DNA from 4 places in the Cupriavidus sp. 01L46 genome. Region 4 is predicted to be linked to each of the others. Evidence: predicted binding sites of a transcription regulator. Region 4 holds the regulator's gene; each other region holds the start of a gene.

Region 1 (4,684 bases), on a different contig from region 4:
TATACCTTCCCCGAGGAGCGCCGCTTTGCCGAGCCGGAGTACGCGGCGGCCGTGGCCGGCTTCTTTGCCGACGAACTGCTGCGCAACGGCACCACCAGCGCTGTGGCCTGGAGCACCGTGCATATGGCATCGGCCGATGCGCTGTTTGCCGAAGCCGACCGCCGCAACCTGCGCCTGGTCACCGGCAAGGTGATGATGGACCGCAACTGCCCCGAATTCCTGCGCGACACCGCCGAGTCCGGCGCGCGCGATTCGGCCGACCTGATCTCGCGCTGGCACGGCAAGAACCGCCTGTCGTACGCCATTACGCCGCGCTTCGCGCCCACCTCCAGCGAAGCGCAGCTGCAAGCCTGCGGCGAACTGGCCAAGGCCTACCCGGACGCGTTCATCCAGACCCACGTGGCGGAGAACCGCGACGAAGTGAAATGGGTGGCCGAGCTGTTCCCGCAAGCCCGCAGCTATCTGGACATCTACGATCACTACGGCCTGCTGCGCCCGGGCGCGCTGTACGGCCACGCCATCTACCTCGATCAGGACGACCGCAAGCGCCTGGCCGACAGCGGCGCGGCGGTGGCGCACTGCCCCACCTCCAACCTGTTCCTGGGCAGCGGCTTCTATGACTTCCACCAGTCCGACGCGCACCGCCTCAACGTGACGCTTGCCACCGACGTGGGCGGGGGCACCTCATTCTCGATGCTGCGCACCATGAACGCCGCCCACAAGGTGGCGCGCATGGGCGGCTACCACCTTAGCGCGTTGCGCATGTTCTACCTGGCCACGCGCGCCGCTGCCGATGCACTGGGCTGGAGCGAGCGCGTGGGCAGCTTCACACCCGGCTGCGAGGCCGACTTCATCGTGCTCGACCCGCAGGCCACGCCGCTGATCGCGCGCCGCAGCGAGCGCTCGGAAACGCTGGAAGAACAGTTGTTCGCCTTCGCCATGCTGGGTGACGACCGCGTCATCGGCGAGGTGTATGTGATGGGCGAACCGGCGAGCGCGCCGGCCACCGCCGCGCACTAATCATCACTTCCCGCTGGGTGACACCGGGTCCGGCCCTGCTGGCTTGACCCGGTGCTTGACCCGGATCAACACCCCTGTCACGCAATCCTTCTAAGCTGTCACACCATCGGCCCGTCCTGTGGCCGCGCATCGCCAGTCTCGGGCCTAGCCCGACCCCGCGTTCGACAACTGAAGGTTTTTGCATGATTGCCACGCAGCAAGCTTCCTTTCCGGAGCCGATTTCCCCTGACGTCCCCCTGCCCTCGCGCAAGATCATCCGCGGCTGGCTGATCCCGCTTGGCGCGCGCAGCACGCCGCGCGCGCTGGCGCTGTTCGCGCTGGACACCGCGCTGTTCCTGGCGGCGCTGGCCGGGGTGGTGCTGTTCTCCCACTGGCTCGCCAAGCTGGCCGCCAGCGTGGTGACGGGGCTGATCATCGCCCGCCTGTTCATCATCGGCCACGATGCCTGCCACCAGAGCCTGACGCCMCGGCGCGGCTTGAACAAATGGCTGGGCCGGTTGACCTTCCTACCATCGCTCACGCCTTACAGCCTGTGGGAAGTGGGCCATAACGTGGTCCACCACGGCTACTCCAACCTCAAGGGCTTCGACTTCGTCTGGCAGCCTTACTCGCTCGAGGAATTCCAGGCCCTGCCGCGCTGGCGCCGCGCGCTGGAGCGGGTCTACCGCACCGGCTTTGGCGCGGGCCTGTACTACCTGGTCGAGATCTGGTGGTTCAAGATGTTCTTCCCCAGCCGCCGCCAGATGCCCACGCGCCGCGCCGTCTTCATGTGGGACTGCACGCTGGTGGCCCTCTTCGGCGTGGCCTGGATCGGCGCGCTGGCGTGGCTGGCCATCGCCACCGGGCAGTCGGTGGCGATGCTGGTCGGGCTGGGCTTCGTGCTGCCGTTCCTGGTCTGGAATTTCACCGTGGGCTTCGTGCTCTACGTGCACCACACCCATACCAGCGTGGCMTGGTACGACACCAAGGCCATGTGGGCGCGCGCCCAGCCCTTCGTCTCCACCACCGTGCACCTGCGCTTTCGCTATGGCATCGGCGCGGCGCTGCACCACATCATGGAGCACACCGCGCACCACGTGGACATGAGCGTGCCGCTATACCGCCTCAAGCGCGCCCAGGCGCTGCTGGAGCATGCGCTGCCGGGCCGCATCATCATCCAGAACTTCACCTGGCGCTGGTATTTCCATACCGCGCGCCGCTGCAAGCTGTACGACTTCAAGGCGCTCTGCTGGACGGACTTCCGCGGCCGGCAGACCAGCGCTAACGCGCCTGTGCCGGCATAACCGGCCATCATCCACCATCACCCGCCACCTGCCGCAGCCACCCTGGCTGCGGTTTGTCTTTTTGGGGCGCGTAATACTCAATTACAAAGTCTTGCCGCACGCTTGTCCCGCCGCGCGGCGCTTGCCTCGTTAAGCAAGGTATCGGTCCCAAGGTCATTGCGCATCCCGACCCGGGGCCGCCCCTTAGACGACGCCTGAGCGCAAATCAGCTCCAACAGGACAAAAAAATGGCAATCAGCAAACCCCATGCGCCCGCACGCCGCCGCCTGCTCCGCGCCGCCCTGCCGGCGCTCGCCTCGCTGGCGGTGCTCGGCAGCCTTGCCGGGTGCGTGACCGAGCGCGTGATAGTACGGCAGCCGCCGCCTGCGCCGCCCCACCAGATGGTCCGCAACATGCCGCCGCCGGTGCATGAAGACCGCGGCCCTGCGCCTGCCTATGGCTGGAACTGGGTGCCAGGGCACTGGAAGTGGGAGGGCAACGACTGGTTCTGGGTGCACGGCCGCTGGGTCCAGCAGCCGGTGCCGGCGATGCCGCCCGTGATCGTGGAACAGATCACGATTGCGCCCCCCGCGCCGCACGCCTACTGGGTGCCCGGACACTGGGTCTGGCGCTTCGAGGGCGGTGGCTGGGTCTGGATGAAGGGCGCCTGGCGCGGCTAAGAGGCCATTGCAAAAAGATGCTGGCGCCGCCGTGGCCGGGGGACGGCCCGGCGGCGCCGACCTGATTACTTAGGCGTCGCCACCGTCTTCCCGCTTTGTGCCGCCATGCGCGCGCGCATGGCGTCGGCCGAGCCGATCTGATGKAACAGCGGCCCGCCCGGGGCGAAGCTGTCGGCCGTGGCGAGCCGGCCGACCACCACCGGCTCGAACCCGGCATCGCGCACCAGTTGCTCGCCGATGCGCAGGGCCTTTGGATCGTCGGCGGCGATCGGCACCGCGATCAGGCCCTCGGCCCGGTGGTTCTCATTGGCGAAGTTGGTGGCGCCCATGAAATTGAAGGCGCGCACGATACGCGCGCCACGCAGGTACTTTGCGGTGGTGATGCCGATGCCCTTGCGCATCGCCTCTTCGGCGATGGCGCCATCGCGCGCGCGCACCGCGTTGGTCGCATCCACCACCACCTTGCCGGCAAAGGCCTTGCCATACTCCGCCGATATCTCGGGCAGCGCCTTGTAAGGGACGGCGAGAAAAATCACATCGGAAAACGCCAGCGCCTCGGCCACCGTCCCCGCACGGGCAAGCGGGCCAAGTTTTTCGACCAGCGGCTTGAGTGCATCCGGGTGGCGCGAGGAGAACAGAACGGGATGGCCTGCCTTCACCCACAGGCCGCCCACCGTGCCGCCGATGCGGCCCGAGCCGATCACGCCGATGGGCACGGGGGTGCCTTCCCGGCTGGTCTGCGCGCGCAAGCGCGAAGGCGAGATCCCCAGCCACATCGCCAGCAAGGCTAGGCTCACGCTGCCGGTGAGCAGGCGGCGATGCCGGTCGATGGTTTCGATGCGCTCTGGAAACGGCATGGCGGACTCCTCGATCCGATGAACATCAAATTTCATGGTGCGGCAACACGGCAAGCGGGTGCGGTGCACTTGGCATGCCTTCAAACTTCAAACTCTAGGCGAAAAATGCAGCGCGCGCCGCCGCCTCCCTGCCGCCGCGTGATCGATTTGGCGCTTGCCACCGTGTGCACTACAGTAAGTAGCACTTGCATCACCCGCGATCCCCCGCCCTTGCGTCCTTGTCCCCACGGAGACGGTAATGGCCCCCGCCCTCCCCTGTCCGCGCCGCTCAAGGCTCGCGCCCGCCGAGCAGCGCAGGGCAGCCGCATGCGCACAGGTGGCGCGGGCGGTGCGGGTGGCCCTGGTGGCCCTGGCGGCGCTGGCCGCCGGCGCACCGGCGGGCGTGGCCGCCCAGGCGCCGCAGGCCGCGCCTGGCGACGAGGTCCACAACCTGCGCGAGGTCACCGTGGTCGCGCCCGCGCCGCTGCCGTCGTTCTCCATTCCGCGCGAGGCGTTTCCCGGCAATGTGCAAACCGCGACGGACGCCGACATGGAGCGCGCCAAGTCCGGCAACCTGTCCTCGTTCCTCGGCGAGACCATGGACAGCGTGGTGATCAACGACGTGCAGGGCAACCCGTTCCAGAAGGACATTCTCTATCGCGGCTACCGCCTGTCTTCCACCCTGGGCGCGGCGCAGGGCATCGCGCTCTACCTGGACGGCATACGCCAGAATGGCGCGCTGGGCGATGTGGTCGACTGGACGACGATTCCCGAGGCTGCCATCAGCACCATCACGCTGGTGCCCGGCAGCAATCCGCTCTATGGCCTCAACGCGCTTGGCGGCGCGCTGGCGCTGGGCACCAAGTCCGGCGAGACGCATCCCGGC
Region 2 (4,684 bases), on a different contig from region 4:
GCCGGTGTCCTCAGGGGCGCCCACAACCTTGGTGACCTTGCGCTGGGAGAACAGCAGCCACACGCACCAGACGATGCCGACCAGCGCGATGGCGGCAATGTAGTAGCTCCAGAAATCCGTGAAGAAGTCGCTCATGACTCAGTGTTCCTGCTTGGTGTTGTTTGCGCCGCCGGCATGACGCACGACGCGGTGGCCGGCATCGGGGCTGGCGTCTTGGCATGCGGCCAGCGGCTCGTCGGGCAAGGCGAACGGCAGCATGGCCGACTCCTGGTTGGCCGCCTTGCGCCCGGACGACCAGGCCCACCAGCAGATGGCGATGAAGGCAGCCATCGAGACCACGGTGGAAAACGCGGTGAGCATTGCCATGGCTTACTCCTTGGCCGGCGTGGCCGCAGGCTGCGCGGCGGCCGCGGTATCGACCCGCACATTGCGCTTGGCGATGCCAAGCTCCTGCAGGTAAGCGACCATCGCGTCTTCCTCGGTCTTGCCGGCCAGCGTGGCAGGCGCCTGCTCGATCTCGGCGTCGGTGTACGGCACGCCAAGACGGCGCAGCGCACGCATACGATCGCGGACGTCATTGGTCTGCAACGGCGTTTTCTCCAGCCACGGGTAGGACGGCATCACCGATTCGGGCACCACGTCGCGCGGATTGCGCAAGTGGATGCGCTGCCAGTCATCGGAGTAGCGTCCGCCTACGCGCGCCAGGTCGGGACCAGTACGCTTGGAGCCCCACAGGAAGGGATGGTCGTAGACCGACTCGCCCGCCGTGGAGTAATGGCCATAGCGCTCGACATCGCCCTGCAACGTGCGCACCTGCTGCGAATGGCAGCCCACGCAGCCCTCGCGGATATAGATATCGCGGCCCATCAGGCGCAGCGCGGAGTACGGCTTGATCCCCGCGTCGGGCTCGGTGGTGGAGTGCTGGAAGAACAGCGGCACGATCTGGACGAGCCCGGCGATGCTGACCACCAGGATGGTGCAGAGGATCAGCCACCCGATATTCTTCTCCAGGGTCTCGTGCGTAAAGAAGCTTCGTTTTTCGGACATCGTTTCTATCCTGGAATGATCAATGGGCGGAGGCGGAAACGCTGGTCGGGATCAGTGCATCCACGGCAGGCTTGCCGATGATGGTCCTGGCCACGTTGTATGCCATCAGCAGCATGCCGGAGAGGAAGCACAAGCCACCCAGCAAGCGGATCAGGTAGAACGGGTACTTGGCCTTGACCGCTTCCACGAAAGCGTAGGTCAGCGTGCCGTCGGGCTGGGTGGCGCGCCACATCAGGCCCTCCATCACACCGGCGATCCACATCGAGGCGATGTACAGCACCACGCCGATGGTGGCGATCCAGAAATGCAGCTCGATCAGGCGCACGCTGTACATCTCCTTCTCGCCGAAGAGCCGCGGGATCAGGTAGTAGAGCGAGCCGATCGAGATCATCGCGACCCAGCCCAGCGCGCCGGAGTGCACGTGGCCGATGGTCCAGTCCGTGTAGTGCGACAGCGCGTTGACGGTCTTGATCGACATCATCGAGCCCTCGAAGGTCGCCATGCCGTAGAACGACAGCGCCACCACCAGGAACTTGAGGATGGGATCGGTGCGCAGCTTGTGCCAGGCACCCGACAAGGTCATGATGCCGTTGATCATGCCGCCCCACGAAGGCGCCAGCAGGATCAGCGAGAACACCATGCCGAGCGACTGCGCCCAGTCCGGCAGCGAGGTGAACTGCAAGTGGTGGGGACCGGCCCACATATAGGTGAAGTTGAGCGCCCAGAAGTGAACGATCGACAGGCGGTAGGAATAGATCGGGCGGCCGGCCTGCTTGGGGATGAAGTAGTACATCATGCCCAGGAAGCTGGTGGTCAGGAAGAAGCCCACCGCGTTATGGCCGTACCACCACTGCACCATGGCGTCCTGCACGCCGGCATAAGCCGAGTAGGACTTCCACATGCCCACCGGCATCTCGGCATTGTTGACGAGATGCAGGATGGCGATGGTCAGGATGTAGGCGCCGAAGAACCAGTTGGCCACGTAGATATGGCGGGTCTTGCGCTTCATGATGGTGCCGAAGAACACGATGGCATAAGCCACCCAGACCAGCGTGATCAGGATGTCGATCGGCCATTCGAGCTCGGCGTACTCCTTCGAGCTGGTGATGCCCAGCGGCAGCGTAATGACCGCGGCCACGATCACCAGTTGCCAGCCCCAGAAGGTGAAGGCCGCCAGCGGGCCGCAGAACAGCCGCGCCTGGCAGGTGCGCTGCACGATGTAGTACGAAGTAGCGAACAGCGCGCTGCCGCCGAAGGCGAAGATGACCGCGTTGGTGTGCAGCGGGCGCAAGCGTCCGAACGACAGCCATGGCGTGTTGAAATTAAGCTCCGGCCAGATCAACTGTGCCGCGAGCAGAACGCCTACGGCCATACCGACAATCCCCCAGACTACCGTCATGACGGCAAACTGCCGCACAACGCCGTAATTGAAGGTGTCGGCGCGAGAATACGCGGCGGTGACAGCCATTCAGACCCCCAGATTGGATAAACATGAATTGATGTTGTGACTGTAGGAAAAGCGGGCGCCGACCGTCTTGATCTGTGTCAAGCGCACCGGAAAGCATGGGAACTCAGGTGCGATGGCGTCTCACATCCGCACACACGGCAATGCGGCCGCGCACGGCCACGGCTGCATTGCCGCGATCACTCAGGGCTTGTCGTTGTCGAGCAGAATGGCCTCGCCGGGCCGGTCGAGGTCGTCGTATTGCCCGGCATGCAGCGCCCACCAGAGCGCGCCGGCGATCACCGCGACCAGCACCAGGCTCATCGGCACCAGCAGGTAGAGCATGTCCATGGCGTCAGTCTCCAGGCTTGCCGGCGCGCAGCAGGCGCCAGGCGTTGGCCACCACCAGCAGCGACGACACCGACATGCCGATGCCCGCCATCCAGGCGGTGACATAGCCGCTTGCCGCCAGCGGGATGGCGATCACGTTATAGGCAAAGGCCCAGGCCAGGTTCTGGCGTACCACACGGCGGGTGCGGCGGGCCATCTTGAGCGCGTTCGCGATCTCCGCCACGCGGCCATGGGTCAGCACCGCGTCGGCGCCGGCCTGCGCCAGCGGCGCGCCGCTGCCGATGGCGATCGAGACTTGCGCCTGAGCCAGCACCGGCGCGTCGTTGATGCCGTCGCCCACCGCCAGCACCACGGCGCCGCCACGCTGCAGGCGCGCCACGTACTCGCGCTTGCCTTCAGGCGTGACGCCGCCCTCGCGGCGCGGGATCTGGAAATGATCGGCCCACCAGCCGACGGTGGCCGGCGTATCGCCCGAGACGAGATGGCAAGTCACGCCGAGCGCGCGCAACTCGCTGAGCAAGCGCGCGGATTGCTCGCGCGCCACATCAGCCAGCTCGAACACCGCCAGCGCACCGGCGGCGCTGCCCAACCACACCAGCGTGGCGCCGCGGCGCTCGCTGCCGGCAAGTTCGGCGTGCCAGTCGGCAGCGCTGCCGTGCTCGCACAGCGCCTCCACGAACTCGCGGCGGCCAAGGCGGTAACGCTGCCCATCCACATCGGCTTCAAGGCCCTGCCCCGGCACATTGCGCATGGCGTCGATGGCGAGCGTCTCGTGCGCAAGGCCTTGCGCCTGTGCGGCTTCGACGATGCCGCGCGCGATCGGGTGCTYGCCGGAGCGTTCCACGGCTGCGGCCAGGCGCAGGCAGGTGGCGGCATCGGCATCGCCGTTGGACTGCGTGCGCACCAGCGCGAATCGCCCTTGCGTGAGCGTGCCAGTCTTGTCGAGCATCACGTCCGTGACGCTGGCCAAGGTCTCCAGCGCGTGGCCGCGCGTGAGCAGCAAGCCGCGGCGCGACAGCGCGGCCCCGGCCGCGGCCAGCGCCGCCGGGGTGGCCAGCGAGAGCGCGCACGGGCAACTMACCACCAGCACCGCCACCGTCACAAGCAACGCGCGCGCGGGATCGATCCAGGCCCACCAGGCGGCGCCGGTGACGGCCGCCAGCGCCAGCAGGATGGCGACGAACCAGCCCGCCACGCGGTCGGCCACGGTGGCCAGGCGCGGCTTCTCGGCCAGCGCGCGGTCCAGCACGGCGACGATCTCCGCCAGCCGGGTACCCGCCCMTACCTTGGCCACGCGCAGCTCAAGCGGGCTCGCGGTGTTGAAGCAACCTGCCAGCACGGGATCCCCGATGCCGCGCGGCACCGGCCGGCTCTCGCCAGTCAGCATGGATTCATCGAGCTCGCTCGCGCCGGCGATCACCGTGGCATCGGCGGGTACCACCTCGCCCGCCTTGACGCGGATCAGGTCGCCAGCGCGCAGGCGTGCCACCGGCACCCGCTCGCCCGCGCCGCCCTCGGCACGCAGGCGCTCGCAGGTGGCGGGCAACTGCCGCGCCAGCATCTCGGCACCACTGCGCGATGCCTGGCGCACGCGCAGTTCCAGGTAGCGCGCCAGCAGCAGGAACGCCACAAACATGGTGACGGAATCGAAGTACACCTCGCCGGTGCCGCGCAGCGTCGCCACGGTGCTGGCGAAAAAGCCCGCGCCCACGCCCAGCGCCACCGGCACATCCATGCCCAGGTGGCGCTGCCGCAGCCCGCGCCACGCCCCGGTGAAGATCGGCGAGGCCGAGTACAGCACCACGGGCAAGGTCAGCACCAGGCTGGCCCAGCGCATCAACT
Region 3 (4,684 bases), on a different contig from region 4:
CCAGACAGCGGAACTCGCAGTTGTCCTTGCGCAGCCTGTGATGGCGCGCTGTGAAACAACGCGCCGAAAACGCCAGCGGCATGCGGCCCCAGACCAGTACCTCCAGCCCCGTGGCCGCCGGGCGAGCCGCCGCAAGCGCCGCCAGCGCGGTGCGGTCCATTTCCAGCGGTGGCACGCATGCGATGGCACCCAGCCCGCTCAGCCAGGCAAGCGTATCCGCGTGATACACGTTAAGATGCGGCCCGCAGATAAAGGGGCGTCCATCCATCCGGTTGACCGCGCCGAGGTCGTTGGCCTCGACCAGATATTCGGTCTGCTCGCAAACGCGCTGCATGCAGGCGATATCGCTGTCGGACTCGACCAGCACCGGGGTCGAAAGCACGACTTCCTTGCCGGCGTCCCGCAGCATCTGCGCGATCTMCAGCCAATGCGCATGGCGCAGTTCATGGCGGCGGGTGCAAACGGTTTCGCCCAGGTAGACGCGGTCGACCGCGGAGTCGGCGACCTCGGCATAGAACTGCATGACCGTGGCACGCGGCCAGTAGTACAGCAGCGGGCCGAGCGAGATGCCGAAGCGGGCCGCCGTGGCTGCGGCGGGGTCGATCATCGAATCGTTCATTGGCAGTTTGGTTCCAGAGGAAAGTTGGATGCCGTGAGGCATGAGGAATGCGGCAGGCAAAGGCACGGCGGACCTCTCTTAGCGCCACGGCCGGTCGTACGCGCCCTGGGTAACCTGGTCACCCTCGGCGTGCCGGCCAAGCACGCCCTGCCATTCCTGGCGTGCTGTGAAGCGCGCCGGATCGATGCAGGCCGCGTCGATCGCCGCACGCAGCACGCCGACCACATCGCCCACATAACGCGGGCTGCGCTGGCGGCCTTCGATCTTGATGGCAGCGATGCCCATGCCGATCAGCGCCGGCAGCAGCGACAGCGCGTTGAGGCTGGTCGGCTCCTCGAGCACGTAGCCCCGTTCGCCTTCCACCTCGAACCGCCCTTTGCACAACGTCGGGTAGCCGGCGGGCTCGCCCGGTGCGTAGCTGTCGATCAGGATGCCGGACAGCCGCGCCTGCATGGTTCCCTCGCGCTCTTCCCAGCGTACCGCGTGCGCGGGCGAGCAGACCCCCTTGTTGTTCGGCGAGTCGCCGGTCGCGTAGGAAGACAGCAGGCAGCGGCCTTCGGCCATCACGCACAGGCTGCCGAAGCCAAACACTTCGAGCTCCACATCGGTTTGGCGCGCAAGCTTGCCGATCTGCGCCAGCGTCAGCACGCGCGGCAGCACCACCCGGTGTATGCCGAAACGCGCGCGCATCAGCGCGATGGCGTCGGCGTGCGTGGCCGAGCCTTGCACCGACAGATGAAGACGCAATTGCGGATGGCGCTCGCGGGCATAGGCCATGAGACCGGGGTCGGCCATGATGACAGCGTCAGCGCCCAGTTCCGCCGCGGCATCGACGGCGCGATGCCAGCTCGCCACCGCGCCCATCTGCGCGAAGGTATTGATGGCGAACAAGACTTCCGCGCCTTGCGCGTGGGCCTCGGCCACGCCTGCCTGGATGTCGGCCTCGGTGAAGTTCAGCCCGCCGAAGTTGCGCGCATTGGTGGCGTCGCGCAGGCCGAGGTAGACGGCGTCGGCGCCACGTTGCAGCGCCACGCGCAGCGCCGCCAGCGAGCCGGCGGGCGCAACCAGTTGCGGTCGGCGCGTTGCGCCGGATGTGTTGGATGTCATTGGATAGGCTCAACGGGGTTTCGGAGTCCGCATGCGCCACGGCGGCGGCGAACGCCTGTGAGCCAGGATCCTAGCCAAGCCCCGCGACGAACCAGTTGACCAGGCGCAAAAGCGTGCGCGGCGGCGCGCGCACCGGACGAGGGCCATCCGCCGAGTGGCATAGGCCATTGGTATCGTGCCGTGCGCTGATTGATCCAGCGCAAATTTCCCGGCGCGCGTCCATGCAAACCTATGCCGCTTTCCTGCCGCGCACGGCATCTCCGCCGGCGAGCGGGATGCCTCACCGAGAGTGATATGCAACAACATTGGCTGAAGCTGATTGGCCGCCGGCTGGTCCCGGTGGTACAGGGCGGCATGGGTATCGGCATTTCCGCGCACCGGCTGGCGGGCGCGGTGGCGAGCCAGAACGGCATGGGCACCATTGCCAGCATCGACCTGCGCCACCATCACCCGGACCTGCTGGCGGCCACCGCCAGGTCGCGCGACAAGGCCAGGATAGAGGCGGCCAACCTGGTGGCACTGGATCGCGAGATCCAGGGCGCGCGGCGCCTCGCGGGCGGGCGCGGCGCCATCGCGGTCAACGTCATGAAGGCCGTCAGCTCGCATGCCGCGCTGGTCCGGCAGGCGTGCGAGAGCGGTGCCGATGCGATCGTGATGGGCGCGGGACTGCCGCTGGACCTGCCCGACCTCACGGCCGGCCACCCGGACATTGCCTTGATCCCCATCCTGTCGGATTCGCGCGGCGTGGGGCTGGTACTGCGCAAGTGGATGAAGAAGAACCGCCTGCCTGACGCCATCGTCATCGAAGATCCGGCGCACGCCGGCGGCCACCTCGGTGCCTCGCGCATCGACGATATCGGAGACGGGCGCTTCTCCTTCGCACGCGTGCTGGCCGAATGCCGTGAAGTGTTCGCCGGACTGGGGCTGGCCTGGGAAAGTGTGCCCCTGATCCTTGCGGGCGGGATCAACAGCCACGCCAAGGTCCGCCACTGGCTGGGTGAAGGCGCCAGCGCCGTGCAACTGGGGACGGCGTTCGCCGTGACCGAGGAAGGGGATGCGCACCCGGCTTTCAAGGAAGTCCTGGCCAGCGCGCGCCCCGAACAACTGAGCGAATTCACCAGCGTGGCAGGCCTGCCGGCACGCGCCGTACTGACGCCATGGCTCAAGCGCTACCTGTCGCGCGAAGCCACGCTGCAGGCCCGCGCCAAGGTCCGCGACTGCCTCGAAGGCTTCGACTGCCTGCAGGCCTGCGGCCTGCGTGACGGCATCGGCCGTGTCGGCCAGTTCTGTATCGATCTCAAGCTGGCCCAGGCCATGCGCGGCGACGTGGAGCGCGGGCTGTTCTTCCGTGGCAAGGGGGGCCTGCCGTTCGGCGAGGCCATCCGCCCGGTACGCGAACTGATGCACTACCTGCTCACCGGCGAAATGCCTACAGGCCTGGGCACGCCACAAGGCGCGGCAGCCGCGGCGGCCTGACGGCCTCGCGCGGACGGCGGGCAGGTGACCTAGGTCGATGCAGGCATCAAGGGCGTGGCCGGGCTGCTGAGCGAATGCAAGCGCGCGGCGCAAAGCCGTTGGCGGCGGTGTCCGGCAGGCTTTCCGAGCACGTGGCCCGGCGCCGCGTCATTGTGTCACGCCATGATATTTTCAGAAAGTGCACCAGGAACTACCTGTAGCCGCATATGACCTTGATCTGGCGCAAGCCCGCTCGCCGGCTTGCCGTCAATAATGCGACAAGCCCCTGAAGCGCCGTTCCAGAGCGCAAACCTGATGCCAGGGGCCGGAACCCCATGGTAGACCTCACGCCCCCTTGCCCACCCGCTCCCGCCACGGAGCCGTCCGTCACCCCACCGCGTACCCAGGCAGCGTTGCCAGGCTTGCGCCACCGCCTGTCGACGCGGATCGTCTCGCTCTCGCTGGGCGCGCTGCTGATCGTGCTGACCATGATCTCCGGGACGCTGTGGCTGTCATGGCAACTCGAAGGCGCGGGCGCGGCCATCAACGATGCCGGCAGCTTGCGCATGCGTGCCAATCGCGTCGCCATCGAGCTCGCCAGGGCACGGGCCGGCGCAAGCCATCAACTGGAGGCTCAGATCACCGGGCTGGATGCCACCCTGGCACGCCTGCGCCAGGGCGATCCGGCACGCCCCTTGTTCCTGCCGGACGACCCTGGCATCCACGCGCAACTTGACCGGGTAGACCTTGACTGGCACCGGCGTATCAAGCCGCTCGCGCTCGCCGACCTGGCCGCCGCGAACGGCGAACCGCCCACCTACCCGGCGGCGCTGGCTTCCTTCGTGGATCAGGTCAATCGCCTGGTCAGCATGATCGAGCAAGAGAACGCCATGAAGACCACCCTGCTGCGGTTGTCGCAGGCGGGACTCGCGGCCATGGCCTGCATGGGCACGGTAGCCGTCATCTACCTGCTCTACATCTGGATCATCCTTCCGGTCATGCGCTTGCAGGACGGCTTGTACCGCATGGCCGCGCGGGAGTTCTCCCTGCGGCTGCCGGTGGAAACCAGCGACGAGTTCGGCATGCTGGCGCAAGGCTTTAACCAGATGGCAGGCGAACTGCAGGGGCTATACCAGGATCTGGAAGCGCGCGTGGCGCAGAAGACGGCGGAGTTGGCGCGGCACAACCGCGACCTCGCGGCGCTCTACGACATGGCCGCCTTCCTGAATATGCCAAACGACGGCGAGGCGCTTTGCCGCGGCTTCTTGCAGCGCGTGATGAAGCAGTTCGATGCCGACGGCGGCAGCGTGCGCATGATCGATGCGGACCACAACCAGCTTCATCTGCTGGTATCGGTCGGCCTCTCCGCGGAACTGGAAGAGGCCGAGCACTGCATGAAGGTGGATGCGTGCTTCTGTGGCGAGGCGGCGAGCGAATCGGTCGTGCTGATCGAAGACCTCAACAAAGGCCCGGCGCTGTCAGCCAGCGGGCCGTCAGCCGGTG
Region 4 (3,828 bases):
GAGCGTGATGGTGGATCGCGACACCTATGTGGTCACCTATGACGTGGGCCGCGGCGAACCGCGCGGCAGCCGCTCGCGCAAGGCGGACCACAAGGCCGCCGGGCTGGGCTCGTGCGTGAATTGCAGCATCTGCGTGCAGGTCTGTCCCACTGGCATCGATATCCGAGATGGCCTGCAGTACGACTGCATTGGCTGCGGCGCGTGTATCGACGCCTGCAACCAGGTCATGGACAAGATGGCCTACCCGCGCGGGCTGATCCGCTATACGTCCGAGAACGCCATGCGCAGCGCGCTCTCCGAGACCGTGGCGCGCAAGCGCCTGGTGCGGCCGCGCACGGTGATCTACTCGGTGATATGGCTGGCGCTGGTCGCCGGCTTCATGGCCTCGCTGGCCATGCGCACGCCGCTCAAGGTCGATATCATCCGCGACCGCGGCGCGCTGGGGCGTGAGGTGGAAGGGCGCTGGATCGAGAACGTGTACCGGCTGCAGCTGATCAACACGACCGAGGCACCGATGCGCGTCGCCGTCAGCGCGGGCAGCGGCGAGCTCAAGGGCCTGGCCGTGGAATATGATCACGCTGCCGGCAACCTGGAACCCACATCCAATCGCCTGATTCCCATCCGGGTGCGCGTGCCGATCGAGTCCGCGGCGCAGGGCACGCACAAGATCGAGGTCACGGTCACCGCGGTGCCCGACGAGGGCGCGGGCAGCCATGGCGCAGAGATTCGACAGAGCACCAGCTTTATCGTGCCGCGCAATCTATGAGGCGGCGGGGACGCTGGATGCACCAATCCGTACGCAACATACGGGATCTAGATCTAGAGGAGGAGGCCAGATGACGCAGCAAAGCAATCCCTGGTGGAAGGAGCCATGGCCGTGGCTGCTGATGAGTGGGCCGTTCGTGGCCATGGTGGCCTGCGGGGTCACGATCTGGCTGGCTATGACCCACCCGGATCCACCCATTGAGGAAGGGGTGGCGCGCCACGGCCTGGTGGTCGAGAAGGCGGGCAGCGCGGCACGCCAGGCAGCGCCGGTCGCGGCGCAAGCGAGGTGATCATGAGACTACGCTGGCTGATGTGGGTGCTGTGGCCCGCTTTCCTGGTCGCCGGGCTGACCACCGCGCTGGTATTCTCCATGGTCGATCCCGGCGACCTGCGCTTCTTCGGCCAGCCGGTCGATGCATCGCGGGAGGCGGTCTACACCGTGGGCTTCCTGATCGCGTGGGTGCTGTGCGCGCTGTCGAGCGGCTTGACGCTGTACACCATGCCCACGCGGCTGGCGGACACGGACGAGCTGGAGTGATTGCGATGCGCGCCTTGCCGGTTCAGGCCAGCAGGCGCGGCATCGCGGCGTGCCGCCGCGGGCGAGGGCGGCCCGCGACGAGCACGTCAGCAGGATTTGTTGACGATCTGCTTGATCCCCACCATGTCGACCAGCTTGACGTGCCGCTGGCGGATCTGGATCAGGCCGGCTTCCGCAAAGCGCGAGAACAGGCGGCTGACGGTTTCGAGCTTGAGCCCCAGGTAGCTGCCGATTTCCTCGCGGCTCATGCGCAGCACGAACTCGGAGGCCGAATAGCCGCGCGCGGACAAGCGCTCGGACAGGTTGATCAGGAAAGCGGCAAGCCGCTCCTCGGCGCGCATCGATCCGAGTGTGATCAACATGACCTGGTCCTGCGAGATCTCCTTGCTCATCAGGCGCATGAACTGGTGCTGCAGGGAAGGCAGGACGTTGGACAACGTCTGGAGATCGCCGAAGCGCACCACGCAGACTTCGGTATCTTCCAGCGCGGTGGCATCCGACGCGTGCTGCATCTCGCCGAGGCCGTCAAGGCCGACGACTTCGCCGGGAAGGTGGAAGCCCGTGATCTGCGAGCGGCCGTCTTCCATTGTCAGGTGGGTCTTGAGCGTGCCGAAGCGGATCGCGTAGACGGCGGTGAGAGGATCGCCGAGGCGGTACAGGGTTTCGCCCTTGCGTACGCGCACCCGGTCCTGGACCAGCGTATCCATCTTTTCGAGGTCCTGCTGCGACATGCCGACGGGCAGGCAGAGCTGGCCGAGCGAGCAAGTGGAGCAGCGGGGCGACATCTCGGTAATGGGAATGGTGGTGAGCAATTGGGGCCTGTCGGTTTAGCGCAGTCAATCAAGCGCGATGTGGCAGGCGCATTGAGTTGAGAGCTTGACGTTGAGAGTCGTCGATTGGAAGCGCCATCCACATCGGCCTGGCGCGCGGGTCTTGCGGCAGTGCGCTATCTGTGCAGCGCGGCTTGCCGTGCCCGTCGTCATGTTGTGCGAGCGCGCTGGTGTGCGCGGGCGCAAGGCCTCATGTTGATAGCGCCTCTTGGAGCTGCGGGGGCGCGTTCGACGCATTTTACCGCGCCGGACGTTGCGATTGTGTGATTGGGAGGAGAAGTTGACCATAGGCGTGCTTATCAGCGTATTTACCCTGGCTTTGCTGGGCGGCGTGCACTGCGCCGCCATGTGCGGCGGGATCGCGCTGGCGGCGGAGCAGGGCGGCGTTGCGCGCGTGCCTGCCACGGTGCTCCGGCGTCCCGGCCATTGGTTGCTGGAACTGCTTGTCATGCATGCCGGGCGGCTTAGCATGTATGCGGTGCTGGGGGCCTTGCTGGGCGCCCTGGGCGCTGGCGTCTGGGGGGCGCAGTACCTGCCGCTGCAGCGCTGGCTGTTTGGGATCGGCAGTGTGATGCTGGTGTTGTCGGGCTTGTGGATGTTGCGCGGGCGCACCATGGGTACGGGTTGGCTGGAGCGGCTCGCCGCCCGTGGCGCGGGCGGCTTGCTGCGCGGCCTTGGCGCCGTCGGGGCGCGCTTGCCGGCTGCGGCCCGGGCGCAGGGGCAGGGCCRGTTGCTGCGCCGCTACGGCATGGGGCTGGCCTGGGGGCTGGTCCCGTGCGGCATGGTGTACGGCGCCCTTGCCATGGCATTGCTGGCCGGCAATGCCGCGTCGGGCGCGCTGGTGATGGCCGTGTTTGGCCTGGGCACCCTGCCGAATCTGCTGGTGATCTCGGGCCTGTCCGGCTATCTCAGGCAGCTTTCGCGGCGCCCGGCGTTGCGGGCTGGCGCTGGCCTTGCGGTGGTGGCCTTTGGCTTGGCCGGGGTGGCGCGCGCGCTGCTTTTGCCTGAGACGCTTGCCGCGCACGGATTCTGTCTGGTCTTCTGAAGCGCTGTTTCGTGGTGTATCTGTCACTTCCTTGCTGAGGTAGCTGTGCGAATCGGTTGCAGGTTTGCCAGGGAATGCCATACAATCGCAAGAACAGCGATATCGCGCAGCGTACTTCATCGTGGCATCGTCAGGTAGCATCCGCTGCTCAGGGATGCATGCCAGGAACACCAAGGCAGGCATCAGCGCCAGGGACCGTTCCCCATCCGCCGTCCGGTTCACAAGATTCGGTTCAAAAGACCAGCTACGGCAGGGCGGGGTGAAATAGGCCAGCAGGCCCGATATCCGTATTTTCTTGCACCCGGCGCGTTCGATGATAGACGCCGCGCCGGACAGGTCCGCCACATCAGGGGGAAGGCGCGACGCAAGGGCTCCGTCGACTGGCAGATAAAGCCGGTGGCCGGGCGATCTCCTGCCGGTCAGGTCCGGCACCCGATGCAATAGAAGAAGGCGCACGGCTGGCATGCATCAAGCATGCGGTTGGCTGCGCGGCCAGATGGCGGTGGCAATCCCTACCGCTGAACCCGCAATCTCCAGTGCGCCCGGGATCAACCGGGGCGCAGGTGCAAAGACAGGCTGCACGCAATCAACATGAATACCCAAGAGGCGAAGATCGTCCTCGAGACCGCGCTGATCTGCGCGCAGGAACC

Evidence for each region. The regulator FNR, encoded in region 4, switches genes on or off when oxygen is low (the NO sensors DNR and NnrR bind a similar motif). The targets are predictions, from matches to a motif close to TTGATNNNNATCAA.
Region 1: AC1DS3_RS23385 (fatty acid desaturase) is a predicted target of FNR. The motif match lies at 1,076-1,089, and genes of this name have one in related genera.
Region 2: ccoN (cytochrome-c oxidase, cbb3-type subunit I) is a predicted target of FNR. The motif match lies at 2,583-2,596, and genes of this name have one in related genera.
Region 3: ubiU (ubiquinone anaerobic biosynthesis protein UbiU) is a predicted target of FNR. The motif match lies at 1,916-1,929, and genes of this name have one in related genera.

The regions. Positions count from the first base shown of each region.
Region 1 is NZ_JBFTSF010000147.1:7,890-12,573, forward strand. It holds gene guaD (guanine deaminase) at 1-1,020, shown strand, start outside; gene AC1DS3_RS23385 (fatty acid desaturase) at 1,203-2,303, shown strand; gene AC1DS3_RS23390 (hypothetical protein) at 2,531-2,962, shown strand; gene AC1DS3_RS23395 (NADPH-dependent F420 reductase) at 3,028-3,819, opposite strand; gene AC1DS3_RS23400 (TonB-dependent receptor) at 4,058-4,684, shown strand, end outside.
Region 2 is NZ_JBFTSF010000149.1:246-4,929, forward strand. It holds partial or broken gene AC1DS3_RS23470 (cbb3-type cytochrome c oxidase N-terminal domain-containing protein) at 1-135, opposite strand, end outside; partial or broken gene AC1DS3_RS23475 (cbb3-type cytochrome oxidase subunit 3) at 205-366, opposite strand; gene ccoO (cytochrome-c oxidase, cbb3-type subunit II) at 370-1,047, opposite strand; gene ccoN (cytochrome-c oxidase, cbb3-type subunit I) at 1,067-2,515, opposite strand; gene ccoS (cbb3-type cytochrome oxidase assembly protein CcoS) at 2,696-2,842, opposite strand; gene AC1DS3_RS23495 (heavy metal translocating P-type ATPase) at 2,847-4,684, opposite strand, start outside.
Region 3 is NZ_JBFTSF010000190.1:6,103-10,786, forward strand. It holds gene AC1DS3_RS26325 (U32 family peptidase) at 1-619, opposite strand, end outside; gene ubiU (ubiquinone anaerobic biosynthesis protein UbiU) at 698-1,726, opposite strand; gene AC1DS3_RS26335 (NAD(P)H-dependent flavin oxidoreductase) at 2,021-3,202, shown strand; gene AC1DS3_RS26340 (type IV pili methyl-accepting chemotaxis transducer N-terminal domain-containing protein) at 3,517-4,684, shown strand, end outside.
Region 4 is NZ_JBFTSF010000382.1:1,323-5,150, forward strand. It holds gene ccoG (cytochrome c oxidase accessory protein CcoG) at 1-766, shown strand, start outside; gene AC1DS3_RS34830 (membrane protein) at 837-1,055, shown strand; gene AC1DS3_RS34835 (hypothetical protein) at 1,058-1,303, shown strand; gene fnr (fumarate/nitrate reduction transcriptional regulator Fnr) at 1,390-2,115, opposite strand; gene AC1DS3_RS34845 (sulfite exporter TauE/SafE family protein) at 2,414-3,178, shown strand; partial or broken gene AC1DS3_RS34850 (SMC-Scp complex subunit ScpB) at 3,770-3,828, shown strand, end outside.